DNA from 3 places in the Marinobacter sp. JSM 1782161 genome. Region 3 is predicted to be linked to each of the others. Evidence: predicted binding sites of a transcription regulator. Region 3 holds the regulator's gene; each other region holds the start of a gene.
The links. Region 3 encodes LexA, which represses DNA repair genes until DNA is damaged. Its sites were predicted from a motif close to CTGTNTNNNNANACAG; they were not measured.
Positions count from the first base shown of each region.

Region 1: a site for LexA is predicted at 1,983-1,998, ahead of recA (recombinase RecA). Genes of this name have one in related genera too.
Region 2: a site for LexA is predicted at 2,285-2,300, ahead of recN (DNA repair protein RecN). Genes of this name have one in related genera too.

Region 1 is NZ_WSSA01000003.1:264,367-268,558, forward strand. Features, by position in the region: gene GQB00_RS14030 (NosD domain-containing protein) at 1-598, opposite strand, end outside; gene recA (recombinase RecA) at 840-1,904, opposite strand; gene pncC (nicotinamide-nucleotide amidase) at 2,067-2,561, opposite strand; gene GQB00_RS14045 (transglutaminase family protein) at 2,658-3,563, opposite strand; gene GQB00_RS14050 (circularly permuted type 2 ATP-grasp protein) at 3,576-4,192, opposite strand, start outside.
Region 2 is NZ_WSSA01000002.1:2,088,651-2,092,842, forward strand. Features, by position in the region: gene dnaK (molecular chaperone DnaK) at 1-1,430, opposite strand, end outside; gene grpE (nucleotide exchange factor GrpE) at 1,545-2,138, opposite strand; gene recN (DNA repair protein RecN) at 2,364-4,043, shown strand.
Region 3 is NZ_WSSA01000003.1:107,917-112,108, reverse strand. Features, by position in the region: gene GQB00_RS13240 (amidoligase family protein) at 1-592, opposite strand, end outside; gene GQB00_RS13235 (DUF6231 family protein) at 653-1,261, shown strand; gene yccX (acylphosphatase) at 1,357-1,629, shown strand; gene lexA (transcriptional repressor LexA) at 1,724-2,332, shown strand; gene GQB00_RS13220 (cell division inhibitor SulA) at 2,366-2,890, shown strand; gene GQB00_RS13215 (hypothetical protein) at 3,390-3,650, opposite strand; gene GQB00_RS13210 (DUF6586 family protein) at 3,740-4,192, opposite strand, start outside.

The DNA.
Region 1 (4,192 bases), 160 kb from region 3:
TCACCCCGGAACCGCCGATGTTATGGACAATGCGATTGTCGTGGATGAGGTTACCCGAGGCCCGGTTCACCAGCACGCCGATGCAGAAATTGCGAATCTCCAGCCCGTGTATTTCAACCGCGCGGGTATCCCGAAGGACGAGACCGGGCTTGCTGGTCGTGCGCACGTTCGTTCCGAACTGGCCGTCAACGGCCCCGGGGCAGTCCTGCGGATCGGTGCCTCCGATATAGTCGGCACCGTCAACCACGACATAGCGGCCGTCGCGATCATGGCTGACGTTATCGATAACAACCGGCCCCTTGATCGGCGGCAAGGCGGACTGCACCCGGATGACGTGGGGCCCGTCGCCAGTCACCGCCAACTCAATCCGGTACTGACCGGGATCGGCGTTGTTCTTCTGCAGGGCCCAGCGCAAGGTGCCCGGGCTTCCGTCGTCGGTGTAATTCGTTACCTTGAGAACCTCACCCGGCGCCGTTCCCGGCACAGCCACACCAGCCAGATCCGTCCCCGCCTGTGCCGGCAAGGCCAGTAAGGCCATCAGTGTCAGGCTGCCCAGCCGGGCGGCCCAATCCCGTGTCACACAACTCGCTGTCATCATCCAGTGAATCCTCCAATTCTTGCGGATACAGGGCCCGCCAGGCAGACCCCGCCGTTCACGACGTCACCAAACTACGGCAACCGTGTCGGGATTCCCATGAGACAGAGGTGGAAGCGCATCGATACAGCCCCGGCACGCCAGGAACGGACGGCGACTGGAATATCCGCCCTGAAACAAAAACACCCACCACAGCGTTGCCGCCATGGTGGGTGTTCCGGATTCCGCCAATCAGCTTGGGGAATTAAAGCAGTTCGCCGTTGGTGGTTTCGGCTTCGGCGCTTTCTTTTGCCGCTTTCTCTTTCTCTTCCTTGCTCTCCGGCTTGGGCATCAGCTTGTCGCGTACCTTGCCTTCGATCTCGGCGGCGATTTCAGCGTTCTCTTCCAGGAACTTGCAGGCGTTGGCCTTGCCCTGGCCAATCTTGTCGCCGTTGTAGCTGTACCAGGCGCCGGACTTGTCGACGAAGCCTTCCTTCACGCCCAGGTCCACGACCTCGGCCAGACGGTTGATGCCGCGACCGTACATGATCTGGAACTCGGCCTGCTTGAACGGCGGCGAGACCTTGTTCTTGACGACTTTGACGCGGGTCTCGTTGCCCACCACTTCGTCGCCTTCCTTGACCGAGCCGATACGGCGAATGTCCAGACGCACGGAAGAGTAGAACTTCAGCGCGTTGCCGCCGGTGGTGGTTTCCGGGCTGCCGAACATGACGCCGATCTTCATCCGGATCTGGTTGATGAAGACCATCATACAGTTGGCGTGCTTGACGTTGGCGGTCAGCTTGCGCAGAGCCTGGGACATCAGGCGCGCCTGCAGGCCAACGTGGGAGTCGCCCATTTCGCCTTCGATTTCCGCTTTCGGCGTCAGTGCGGCAACGGAGTCGACGATGATCACGTCGATGGCATTGGAGCGCACCAGCATGTCGGCGATTTCCAGCGCCTGCTCACCGGTGTCAGGCTGGGAGACCAGCAGCTCGTCCACGTCCACGCCCAGCTTCTCGGCGTAGACCGGGTCCAGCGCGTGCTCGGCATCGACGAAGGCGCAGGTCTTGCCCTGCTTCTGGGCCTCGGCGATGACCTGCAGGGTCAGCGTGGTTTTACCGGAGCTTTCCGGCCCGTAGATCTCGACAATCCGGCCATAAGGCAGACCGCCAATCCCCAGTGCCACATCCAGGCCCAGGGAGCCGGTGGAGACGGAGGGAATGGCTTCCCGGGGCTGGTCGCCCATTTTCATGACCGCGCCCTTGCCAAACTGGCGTTCAATCTGGCTCAGAGCCGCGCCCAACGCCTTCTTACGGTTATCTTCCATCGCTGCGAAAACCTCTATTTCCTGTGCCGCCTGACGGCGTGAACGAAATGATTCGGCCTGAGGCCCGCTGAGCCTCCGCTGTATATATGAACAGTATTAAAACACAACAGATAGACCGGGCCAAGTGTCGTATTTCCCGTAGTATCGGAGCGGTTCCGGAACTCAGGCCAAGTGCCCGTGAACCCGCTCCAGGGCGAACAGCACCGCCTGCCGGCGCACGGCGTCGCGGTCACCGTCGAAATGGCGGACCTCGCTGTGGGTGTCAGCGGCCGAACGCCCCCAGGCAAACCAGACCGTGCCCACCGGCTTGTCATCGGAACCGCCGCCCGGCCCGGCCACGCCGCTGATGGCGACCGCCACGCCGGCGCCGGTGGCCGCCAGGGCGCCGCTGACCATCTCCCGCACCACCGGATCACTGACCGCGCCATGCTCGGCCAGGGTGCTCTCGCGTACCCCCAGCAGCCCGGTCTTGGCAGCGTTGGAGTAGGTCACCAGCCCGCTGTCGACGTAGTCCGAGCTGCCGGCGCGGTCGGTCAGGCACTTGGCGACCCAGCCACCGGTGCAGCTCTCGGCCGTGGTCATCATCAAGCCCTGCGCGCGCAGGGTGTCCCCCAGCGCTGCGGCGGCAGTGGCCAGCGCATCGTCCGTTACGCTCATCGGGAAAACCTCCGGCGTGTGAAAGCCCTCATTCTTTCGATTGTGAGGGCCAACGTCTACCCCATCACGACGATCGATTTGGCATATCGAGGCGGATCAGGAGGTTGCACTGCGAGTCTCACGGCCGGCCAGGGGCATCACGTCCACTTCCACGTGGAGATCATGACGACCACCGCCACTCATCAGGCCCTTCAGCGGCACCACGTCGGCATAATCGCGGCCGTAGGCGACGGTGATGTGACGCTCGTCCGGCATCAGGTCGTTGGTCGGATCGAAATCCACCCAGCCCAGGGACGGGTCGAACACGCTGAACCAGGCGTGGGAGGCGTCCGCACCCACCAGACGCTGCTTCCCCGGCGGCGGCAGGGTTTCCAGATAGCCGCTAACGTAACCGGCCGGAATGCCCAGCGAGCGCAACGCGCTGATCGCCAGGTGGGCGAAGTCCTGGCAGACACCGCGACGCTCTTCCAGCACAGTCCGCACAGGCGTGGTCAGGGTGGTGAATTCCGGGTCGTAGGTGAACTCACTGAAGATCCGGTGGGTCAGCCGCCGCGCCCCTTCCAGCAACGGCAGGCCCCGCTCGAAGAGGTCCCGGGCAAAGGCCGCCAGCTCCGGATCGGTCGGCGCCATGCGCGTGCCCACCCGCAGCATCCGCGCCTGCAGCAGACGCGGGGAGTGGTCCTTTTCAAGCTGGTTCAGCGCGTCTTCCCAGGGCATCGAATGGCCCGGAGTGCCTTCCAGCCCGCGCGGCATCACCTCCACCTGACTGGTGACCTTCACGTCCATGCGATGGTGGATACTGTTGACGTGGAAGAAGGTATAGAGGTTGCCGAAATAATCCGGGTGACTGTAGAGGCTGCTGGGGGTGGGCGTGACCTCCAGAGAGCTGGACTCAACCTTCTGGTACAGCAGGCTGCGCGGCAGCAGACAGCCGCGATTGTAGCTGTTGGCGATGTCCTGCTCGTAGGTGTAGCGCGTCAGGTGCGTGATGCGGTATTTCATGGACTCGGCGCCTCAGACGTCATCGATGGGGCGCGGGATATCCGCGTGGTTGAAATAGGCCAGCGTGATCGCTTCCGACAGCTTGGTGAGCAGGTTGTTGATCCGCGTGAGCAGCTCATCCAGCTGTGACGAAGGCTCACCCTGCTCGCTGACCAGCGCTTCCAGATCCACCAGTTGCAGCAGCGACACCAGCTCCACCATGAGCCGCTGTTCGGCATTCAGCCCGGTCAGCGTGGAGTCCCGCTCGGGCAGCAGGCTGACCTGCCGTTTGAGCCGGGCGCACTGGTAACCCACCGAGCGCGGCGTACCCTCGTCCAGCAGCAACAGGTCGATGATCGCCACCGGGTGCAGCTCGGTGCGGTAGCGGCGGCGGTAGGTCATCAACGTATCCGCCATGCGCAGCACCGCTTCCATCAGGTTGCTGCCTGGCTGCGGGTATTTCACGAACACCTTGTGCAACAGCGCGGTGGTCTGCTGCGCGCGTTCGATGTGCTGGCCGATGTCCATGAAGCGCAGGGTCTGGGTGCGGCTCATGGTCTCGTTGTTGAGGCCATAGATGGCCGACTGCAGCAGGATGATCTCGTCCAGGGCGCGGTCCATGCGCGACACCGAGCCCCGCGCCGGGAACT
Region 2 (4,192 bases), on a different contig from region 3:
TCGAAAGTGACCTCGATCTGCGGCACACCGCGCGGCGCCGGCGGAATGTCGGCCAGATCAAAACGGCCCAGCGACTTGTTCTGGGTCGCCTGCTTGCGCTCACCCTGGACCACGTGGATGGTCACAGCGGTCTGGTTATCATCGGCGGTCGAGAAGGTCTGCGACTTCTTGGTCGGGATCGTGGTGTTCTTCTCGATCAGCGGCGTGGCCACACCACCCATGGTTTCGATACCCAGGGTCAGCGGGGTCACGTCCAGCAGCAGAACGTCTTTCACGTCACCAGACAGAACCGCCGCCTGGATGGCCGCGCCCATGGCAACCGCTTCGTCCGGGTTCACGTCCTTGCGCGCGTCCTTGTTGAAGAAGCTCTTAACCTTCTCCTGGACTTTCGGCATACGGGTCTGACCGCCCACCAGAATCACTTCGTCGATCTCGGAAGCGTCCACACCGGAATCCTTCAGCGCGACCTTGCACGGCTCGAGACTGCGGTCGACCAGGTCTTCCACCAGCGCTTCCAGCTTGGCGCGGGTCAGCTTCAGGTTGAGGTGCTTGGGACCGCTCTGGTCCGCCGTGATGTACGGCAGGTTGACGTCGGTCTGCTGGCTGCTGGACAGCTCGATCTTGGCTTTCTCAGCCGCTTCCTTCAGGCGCTGCATGGCCAGGGAGTCGCCGCGCAGATCAATACCGCTGTCCTTCTTGAACTGGTCCGCCAGGTACTCGATGACCTTCAGGTCGAAGTCTTCACCACCCAGGAAGGTGTCACCGTTGGTGGCCAGCACTTCGAACTGGTGCTCACCGTCCACGTCGGCGATCTCGATGATGGAGATATCGAAGGTACCGCCACCCAGGTCGTAGACAGCAACCGTGCGATCACCGCCCTTCTTGTCCAGGCCGTAGGCCAGGGCCGCCGCGGTCGGCTCGTTGATGATCCGCTTGACGTCCAGACCGGCGATCTTGCCTGCGTCCTTGGTGGCCTGACGCTGACTGTCGTTGAAGTAGGCCGGAACGGTGATGACCGCTTCGGTGACTTCTTCGCCGAGGTAGTCTTCGGCGGTCTTCTTCATCTTCTTCAGCACTTCCGCGGAAACCTGCGGCGGTGCCATCTTCTTGCCCTTCACTTCCACCCAGGCGTCACCGTTGTCGGCCTTGGCGATCTTGTAGGGCACCATCTTGATGTCTTTCTGGACAACGTTGTCCTCGAAGCGACGACCGATCAGTCGCTTGATGGCATACAGGGTGTTGTCCGGATTGGTGACGGCCTGACGCTTGGCTGACTGGCCGACCAGCGTTTCACCGTCTTCGGTGTAAGCGATGATGGACGGCGTGGTGCGATCGCCTTCCGCGTTCTCGATGACCTTGACCTTGTCACCATCCATGATGGCTACACAGGAGTTCGTGGTCCCCAGGTCGATACCAATAACTTTGCTCATTGATTGACTCCAGTTCCTTTAGTTGCCGAATCTGCCTGATTCGCAATGGTTCATTCTGTCTTTGGCTCGGCTTGTCGAGCGTTTACTGCCTATATTGGCTCGGTAAGCGCGTTTTCAAGCCTGCTCGTCGATTTTTGCGCTGTCGTCGGGACGTGCCACGACCACCATGGCCGGACGCACCAGACGATCGTTCAGGGTGTACCCCTTCTGGATGCAGGACACCACGCTGTTGGGCTCCGCATCCGGCGCGGGCACCATGGACATGGCTTCGTGGAGCTGCGGATCGAACGGCTCGCCAACGGGATCAACGGCCTGCACGTTGAACTTCTCGAGACTGCTGCGGAACAGGCTCAGGGTCATTTCCGCTCCCTCGCGAATGGAGGCAACCACGTCGTCCGATGCCGACTTGCCCTCGGTGCTCTCGACGGCCTTTTCCAGGCTGTCGATCACCGGCAGCAGTTCCTTGACGAACTTCTCCAGCGCGAACTTGCGCGCCTTTTCCACATCGATGTCCGCGCGACGACGCACATTCTGCATTTCCGCCTGGGTGCGCAGGACCAGGTCCTTCTGCTCGGAAAGCTGGGCCTGAAGGACTTCAACCTCGCCCTGCCCCTCGGCGACGGGCTCCTCGGTCGGCGCTTCAGTCGCCTCGGGTGCCTCGTTCAGCTCTTCCTCAACCTGCTCGTTGCGGGATTCATCTGCGCTCATCAGTCACTCCTGATCTATCTGCAAAATGGCGGCATGCCGCCCTTCTTGACTAGCTTGCCGGGGATATGGGGATCACCCGTGAGGACTTCAACCACTTTGGCGAGATTACTTGCAGACTGAATAAACACTGTATATATTCACAGCCACTGTATGAATTAACAGTGATAACGCATCCAACCAGACTTCACCGCGCCATTCAGGGCGCACACGATCCGGGAGGGCTTCATGCTGAACCAACTGATCGTCGCCAACTACGCCATTGCCGAGCGCGTTGAACTGCGGTTCCGCCAGGGCATGACCACGCTGACGGGGGAAACCGGGGCGGGCAAGTCCATCGTCCTTGACGCCCTCGGTCTGGTCCTCGGCGGCCGCGCAGACGCGGGCGCCGTGCGGCACGGAGCCAAGCGGGCCGACATCACCGCCCGCTTCGACGTCAGCCGGATTCCCGAAGCCACCGACTGGCTGGAAGCCCACGACCTGGACGACGAGCATGAGTGCATCCTGCGCCGCGTGATCAGCAGGGACGGTCGCTCACGTGCCTACATCAATGGCCAGCCCTGCCCGCTGGCCGACCTGCGCCAGCTTGGCGGCATGCTGATGGACATCCACAGCCAGCATCAGCATCAATCCCTGCTGCAGAAAGACACCCACCGCAAACTGCTGGATGAGTTCGCCGGCGCCGAGAAGCTTGCCGAGTCCACGCGAGACGCCTGGAAAGCCTGGCAAAAAAGCCGGCAACGGCTCACCGAACTGCGCAGCAACCGCGACGAGAATGAGGCAAAACTGCAATTGCTTCGCTATCAGGTGGAAGAGCTGGACCGTCTGGCGCTGGCCGAAGGCGAGCTCGACGATCTGGAGGCGGAACAGGCCCGGCTGGCCCACTCCGAAACGGTTCTGCGCAACTGCCATCAGGCCGCCCAGCTGTGCAGCGAAGAAGAGCCCAGCGCAGCGTCACTGATTCAGCAGGCCCTGCAGCAACTGGAGCAGCTTCCGGTGGACGTCCCGGCTCTGGCCGACACCCTGCAGATGCTCAACGAAGCCCAGATCCAGATTAACGAGGCGGGTAACAACCTGCAGCATTTCGTGGAAGATTACGACGCCGACCCGGCTCGCCTGGAAGAGGTGGAAGGTCGCCTGAGCACGGTCTACGAACTGGCCCGCAAACACCGGGTCGGCCCCGAGCAGCTGCTGGAACTGCACCGGCAACTGCAGGAGGAACTCGCGCAACTGGACGGCGGCGAAGGCAGCCTGGAGCAGTTGGAAGCTGAAGTCGACGCGTTCCGGCAGACCTGGCAGGAACAGGCGGACGCGCTGACCGCAAAACGCGAAGACGCGGCCGCACGGCTGGACACACGCATTGCCGAGGAACTGGCGTCGCTGAGCATGCCCTCGGTGCAGTTCGTCACCCGGCTCGCGCGCCAGGAATCGGACACCCCAGCCGCGGTTGGCAACGAGGACATCGAATTCCTGATCAGCGCCAACCCGGGGCAGCCCGCACGGTCACTGAGCAAGGTGGCCTCGGGCGGCGAACTGTCCCGGATCAGCCTGGCCATCCAGGTCGTCGCGGCCCAGACATCAACAATCCCCACCCTGGTCTTCGACGAAGTCGACGTGGGTATCGGCGGCGGCACCGCCGAAGTGGTAGGTCGCCTGCTGCGACAGCTCGGCACCAATGGCCAGGTCCTGTGCGTGACCCACCTGCCCCAAGTAGCGGCACAGGCTCACCAGCACCTGTTCGTCAGCAAGTTCAGCGAGCGGGACGCCACCTTCTCACGTATTGAAACACTCAACGACGACGGTCGCGTCCGTGAGGTCGCCCGCATGCTGGGCGGCGTGGACATGACCGACCAGACCCTGGCCCACGCCCAGGAGATGTTCCAGAAGGGGCAGGCCGTTCACCACTGAACGGAACGGCTTGGCCCAAACAGGAACTGATAGCGGCACTGTGGCGCCCGCAGCACCACGGCGCTCACACTGACATTTCCCCCACGCTCAACCCCGAGCGGATTCCGAGGCAGGTTTTCCTGCCTCTTTTTTTTATTGCACGTCCCGAT
Region 3 (4,192 bases):
CCCAGGGTTCAATGTAGGTAGTGAACTTACGGCTGATATCCAACTGGTGACGCGATTTCAGCCACTCGTAGAGCGCGGCGAAAGCCCGCAGGTAGGCCAGCAGGGTGCCGCTTTCCAGGTTGGGCAGCTCCGGGTTGAGCTGCAGGCCGAAGGCGTAGATCAGCGCCTCGCGACTGCCTACGGCACCGGCGTCGCGCAGCTTGTTACAGAGTTCCTCCATGGTTTCCAGCTCCGACAGCGGCAGCGGCGGGCTGACGATCTCCAGCGGCACGATGCGTTCGGCCGCTGCGTCGATCACTTCCATGGCGTGGCCGCCGAGTTCGCGTATGGAGTCGGGCAGCCGGTCGTCCTGCAGGTCCAGGTCCTTGATCGGGTCGGAATCCAGCTCGATGGTGTATTCGCCCTGGGGCGTATCCAGGCGGGTGACGTAGCGGGATGTCAGGTGCGGCTCCCCTTTGAGCAGCTTGCCGCAGAGGCGGACGAGGCTGTCGTAGGAGAGCCCGGATATCTCGATCTCCACGCCGACGCGTCGTTCCTCGCCGTCCTGGTTGTTGAGGATGCTGGGCATCCGGCACGCCTGTTCCATTGTCATTTCGGCTCCTTGGTTGGGTTGGCCGCTGTGAGGTTCCTGTAGGCTTTGTCGCAGTTCGTTGTGGCCGCGTCAATCCCGGTGGTGATGTGGTTCAAGCAGGACCCGTGCCGGGACGATCCGGCCCGCCTGCCGAGGCGACGGCCGGATGCGCCATTCCACGCGCGTACTGTTACACTGATCGGCTCCATGCACCGGGATGGGAACATCATGCTGGAACAAAGCCTGAAACAGCTGCTGGGGCAGTACCGGCCCGAATCGCTGCTGGTCGCGGGGGAAACCGCCCGACATATTGGCGATGTCTGGGCTGAATACGCCGGTATCGAACTGACGGATGTCTCCGAAGCGCCCCTGGCGGTTGTTGAGCACCAGGAGGCCGTGGCGGATCTGGCATTGGTTACTGAACTGATGGGCCGTCTGTCCCACGAAGAAGCCCGGCAGTTCCTGGGCTGGCTGCGCAATGCCGGGGCGCGTCGTGTCGCGGTCAGTCTGACACCGGACGACGGCTGGACCTTCAGCGACATGGTCGCGCTTGCCTTCCATCGTCATGACCGTTTTGACGACGGTACCGAACTGTTCACCTACGACATCGAAACCTATAATCGCCCTCGGGAGTGGAACAACCCCCGGTATTGGGCCAACCCCGAGAATTGGGGGAAATACCGCTGGTAGCGGTACGCTTGCCGGCGCGATATTTTCAGCGACGTCGCGCCGGGTTAGGGTATCACCCACGAGGTCACAGATCAGAGTCTTTCCGGGAGGTTGCAATGGAAGAGCAATGTGTGAAAGCCCGTGTTTATGGACAGGTTCAGGGCGTTTTGTTTCGGGCCAGTACCCAGGAAAAGGCCAGGGCGCTGGGGCTGACCGGGTACGTGAAGAATCTGGAAGACGGCTCGGTCGAAGTCTTCGCCTGTGGCGATGAAGCGGCCGTAGAGTCCCTGGTTGAGTGGCTGCACAAGGGCCCCGACCGCGCCCGGGTGGACAAGGTGGACGTCGAGGGTATGGCCTACCGGCCCAGGAAGTCTTTCACGGTCAAGTAGTCGCGCGATGCGACGCCGTCCTGTCTCCAGTCTTTACACTGGATAAAATACTGTATATAGTCACTCGTACTGTATATAAAGACAGGTAAACGGCATGAAGCTGACACCGAGACAATCCCAGGTTCTGGACGTAATCCGCCGCTACGTGGACGACACGGGTTATCCCCCCACCCGGGCCGAAATCGCCAGGGAACTGGGGTTCAAGTCGGCCAACGCGGCTGAGGAACACTTGCGGGCGCTGGCCCGTAAAGGCGCAATCGAGATGGTGCCCGGCGCCAGCCGCGGCATCCGCCTGCCTGAAGCGGAAGAGGATCCCGGTTTGCCCATCGTGGGGCAGGTGGCGGCCGGTAGCCCGATCCTCGCGCAGGAACACATTGACGATTACTGTGCCCTGCAACCCACCTTCTTTTCCCCGTCTGCCGACTACCTGCTGCGTGTGCGCGGCATGAGCATGAAGGACATTGGCATTCTTGACGGCGACCTGCTGGCCGTCCACCGGACCCAGGACGTCCAGAACGGCCAGGTCGTCGTGGCCCGTGTAGGTGAGGAGGTGACCGTCAAGCGCTTCAAGCGTGAAGGGACCCACGTTTACCTGCTGCCGGAAAACGAGGAATTCCAGCCCATTGACGTTGATTTGACCGAGCAGGAACTGTTTATCGAAGGCTTGGGTGTCGGTGTGATCCGTCGGTCGGATATGCACTGACAGCCTGGCCCGTGCGACATTCGGAGGTGTCCCGTGGAGCAGCTCAGTTTTAACCAGACTCTTTCCCAGAATCCGGTGCCCGTGGCGCTGGCGGACCGATCGCTGAAGCGTCGGAGCCGTCTGGCCAGGCCGGTGGCGATCCACTCGCAGGAGCGCCCGCTTCGGGCTCCGGAAACGCCTGACGCTCCGGCTCGCGAGCCCCAGGGCAATGTGACCGAAATCATATTGCCGGAAGGTCAGGTCGAGAACATGCAGCTGCTGCTCCCCATGCTGACCCAGCTGAACCAGGAGCGTCGCTGGCTGGCCTGGATCGATCCTCCCCAGGCGTTGATGCAGAAGTGGCAGCAGACCCATGGCATTGTTGCCGGCGAGATTCTGGTCCTGCGCTCAAACGATCAGTTTGACGCCCAGGAATTGGCGGAGCGCGCGCTGCGGGCCGGTACCTGCCACGCGGTGGTGATGTGGACCGCAGGCACGCCGGGAACGGCCGCCATGGATCGCTTGCAGCAGGCCTCTGCCAAAGGGGAGAGCCACGGCGTGGTTCTGAGGCAGCGTTAGGCCGGGCGACTTTCCGGGCATCATGTCCGGGTAAGGCATTCGGTGAGGTCGTGTCAGGGCAGGCTGCGCCCTGATGGTTCATGCTCGGACGAGTTGTAACGCAGGGCACGTCGTCGTTGGATGGTGGGCGTCTGGATGACGTAAACGGCGGTGTGGTTCCCGGCCCGGCAAGACCTACTGCGCGGGTTGGTTCGTATTCACAGGCCGTCGTGGCCGGCCTGTAGAGATTGGCTGGTAAATGGATAACGCCGGCAGATAGCTGGCCTGGCCGTGGTGGTTCGGTGTGCCGACGATGGGAATGGACGACCGCGCCCGACGGCTCTCCCGCAGAAGCGTACTCGGCGCTCGAAATTCCCCTTCCATGATCATCATTCTTCGCCAAGCCATCCGACGTTGCTCGGAACCCTTCAAGTTAAGGCATTCTGCGGATGGCCGGCTTCCGCCGCCATAGACCGTCCTGTAGCGTCCGGCCCCTGGCGTGGGTATACGGTGTGGTCGACTAGTGCAGCGTGCGGGACTGGGAGGGAGCGGGTAGCTCCGCATCCTCGTCTTCCCAATCGATGGCGTGGGCAATGTCGCCCACCGCTTCGATACCGGCTGTCATCATGGCCTTTGCCACGGACAGGTCGCGATCTTCCATCATGTCACGCGCTTCCTGGGAGAAGGAGATGCGGACCAGAGGCGCCGAATCGTCATCGACCCGCTGCAGGGCAAAATCGCCATCGGGGAGTTCTACGATTTCCAGAATGGATGTGGACATAAATACAGCCTTTATCGGAAGGCTTTCGGCCTTCTCAATTCGATTCATTTTGGCGTTTGATGCCGTCGGTCCTCGTCAGGATCGAAAGCCTACCACTCTTCGTGCCTTTCCAGCACGCCGTCGATATAGCGGCGTATGGCTTCGGTCGTCTTGAGCAGTTCTGCCGGTGTACGGTCCGGTCCGGACTGGGCGGATACCGCGATCAGGTTGTCCTGGGCTTCCGCTTTCTTGCGGTCGACAGGGCGGGCCTGCTCGGCCAGTAGCCCATCAAGATGTTGCCACCAGGATCCTGGCTCAGTGGCCAGCGCGCGCAATTCCTCCACCTCGCGACAGGTGTAGTCAATGGCCTCTGCCAGGGCGTCGATGCTGTTCCTGGATGCAGGATTCACCTGATACAGGTCGGCAATCAGGGAGAGCAGGGCGCTCCGGGTTTCGGAGAGTAGCGCAACTCCACCCTGCAAGCTCGCTTCGCGACTGGTTGCCTGATCCTGCTCCTCGGCCAGACGAAACAGTGTATTGGCCAGGAATAGCTTCTGCCTGGT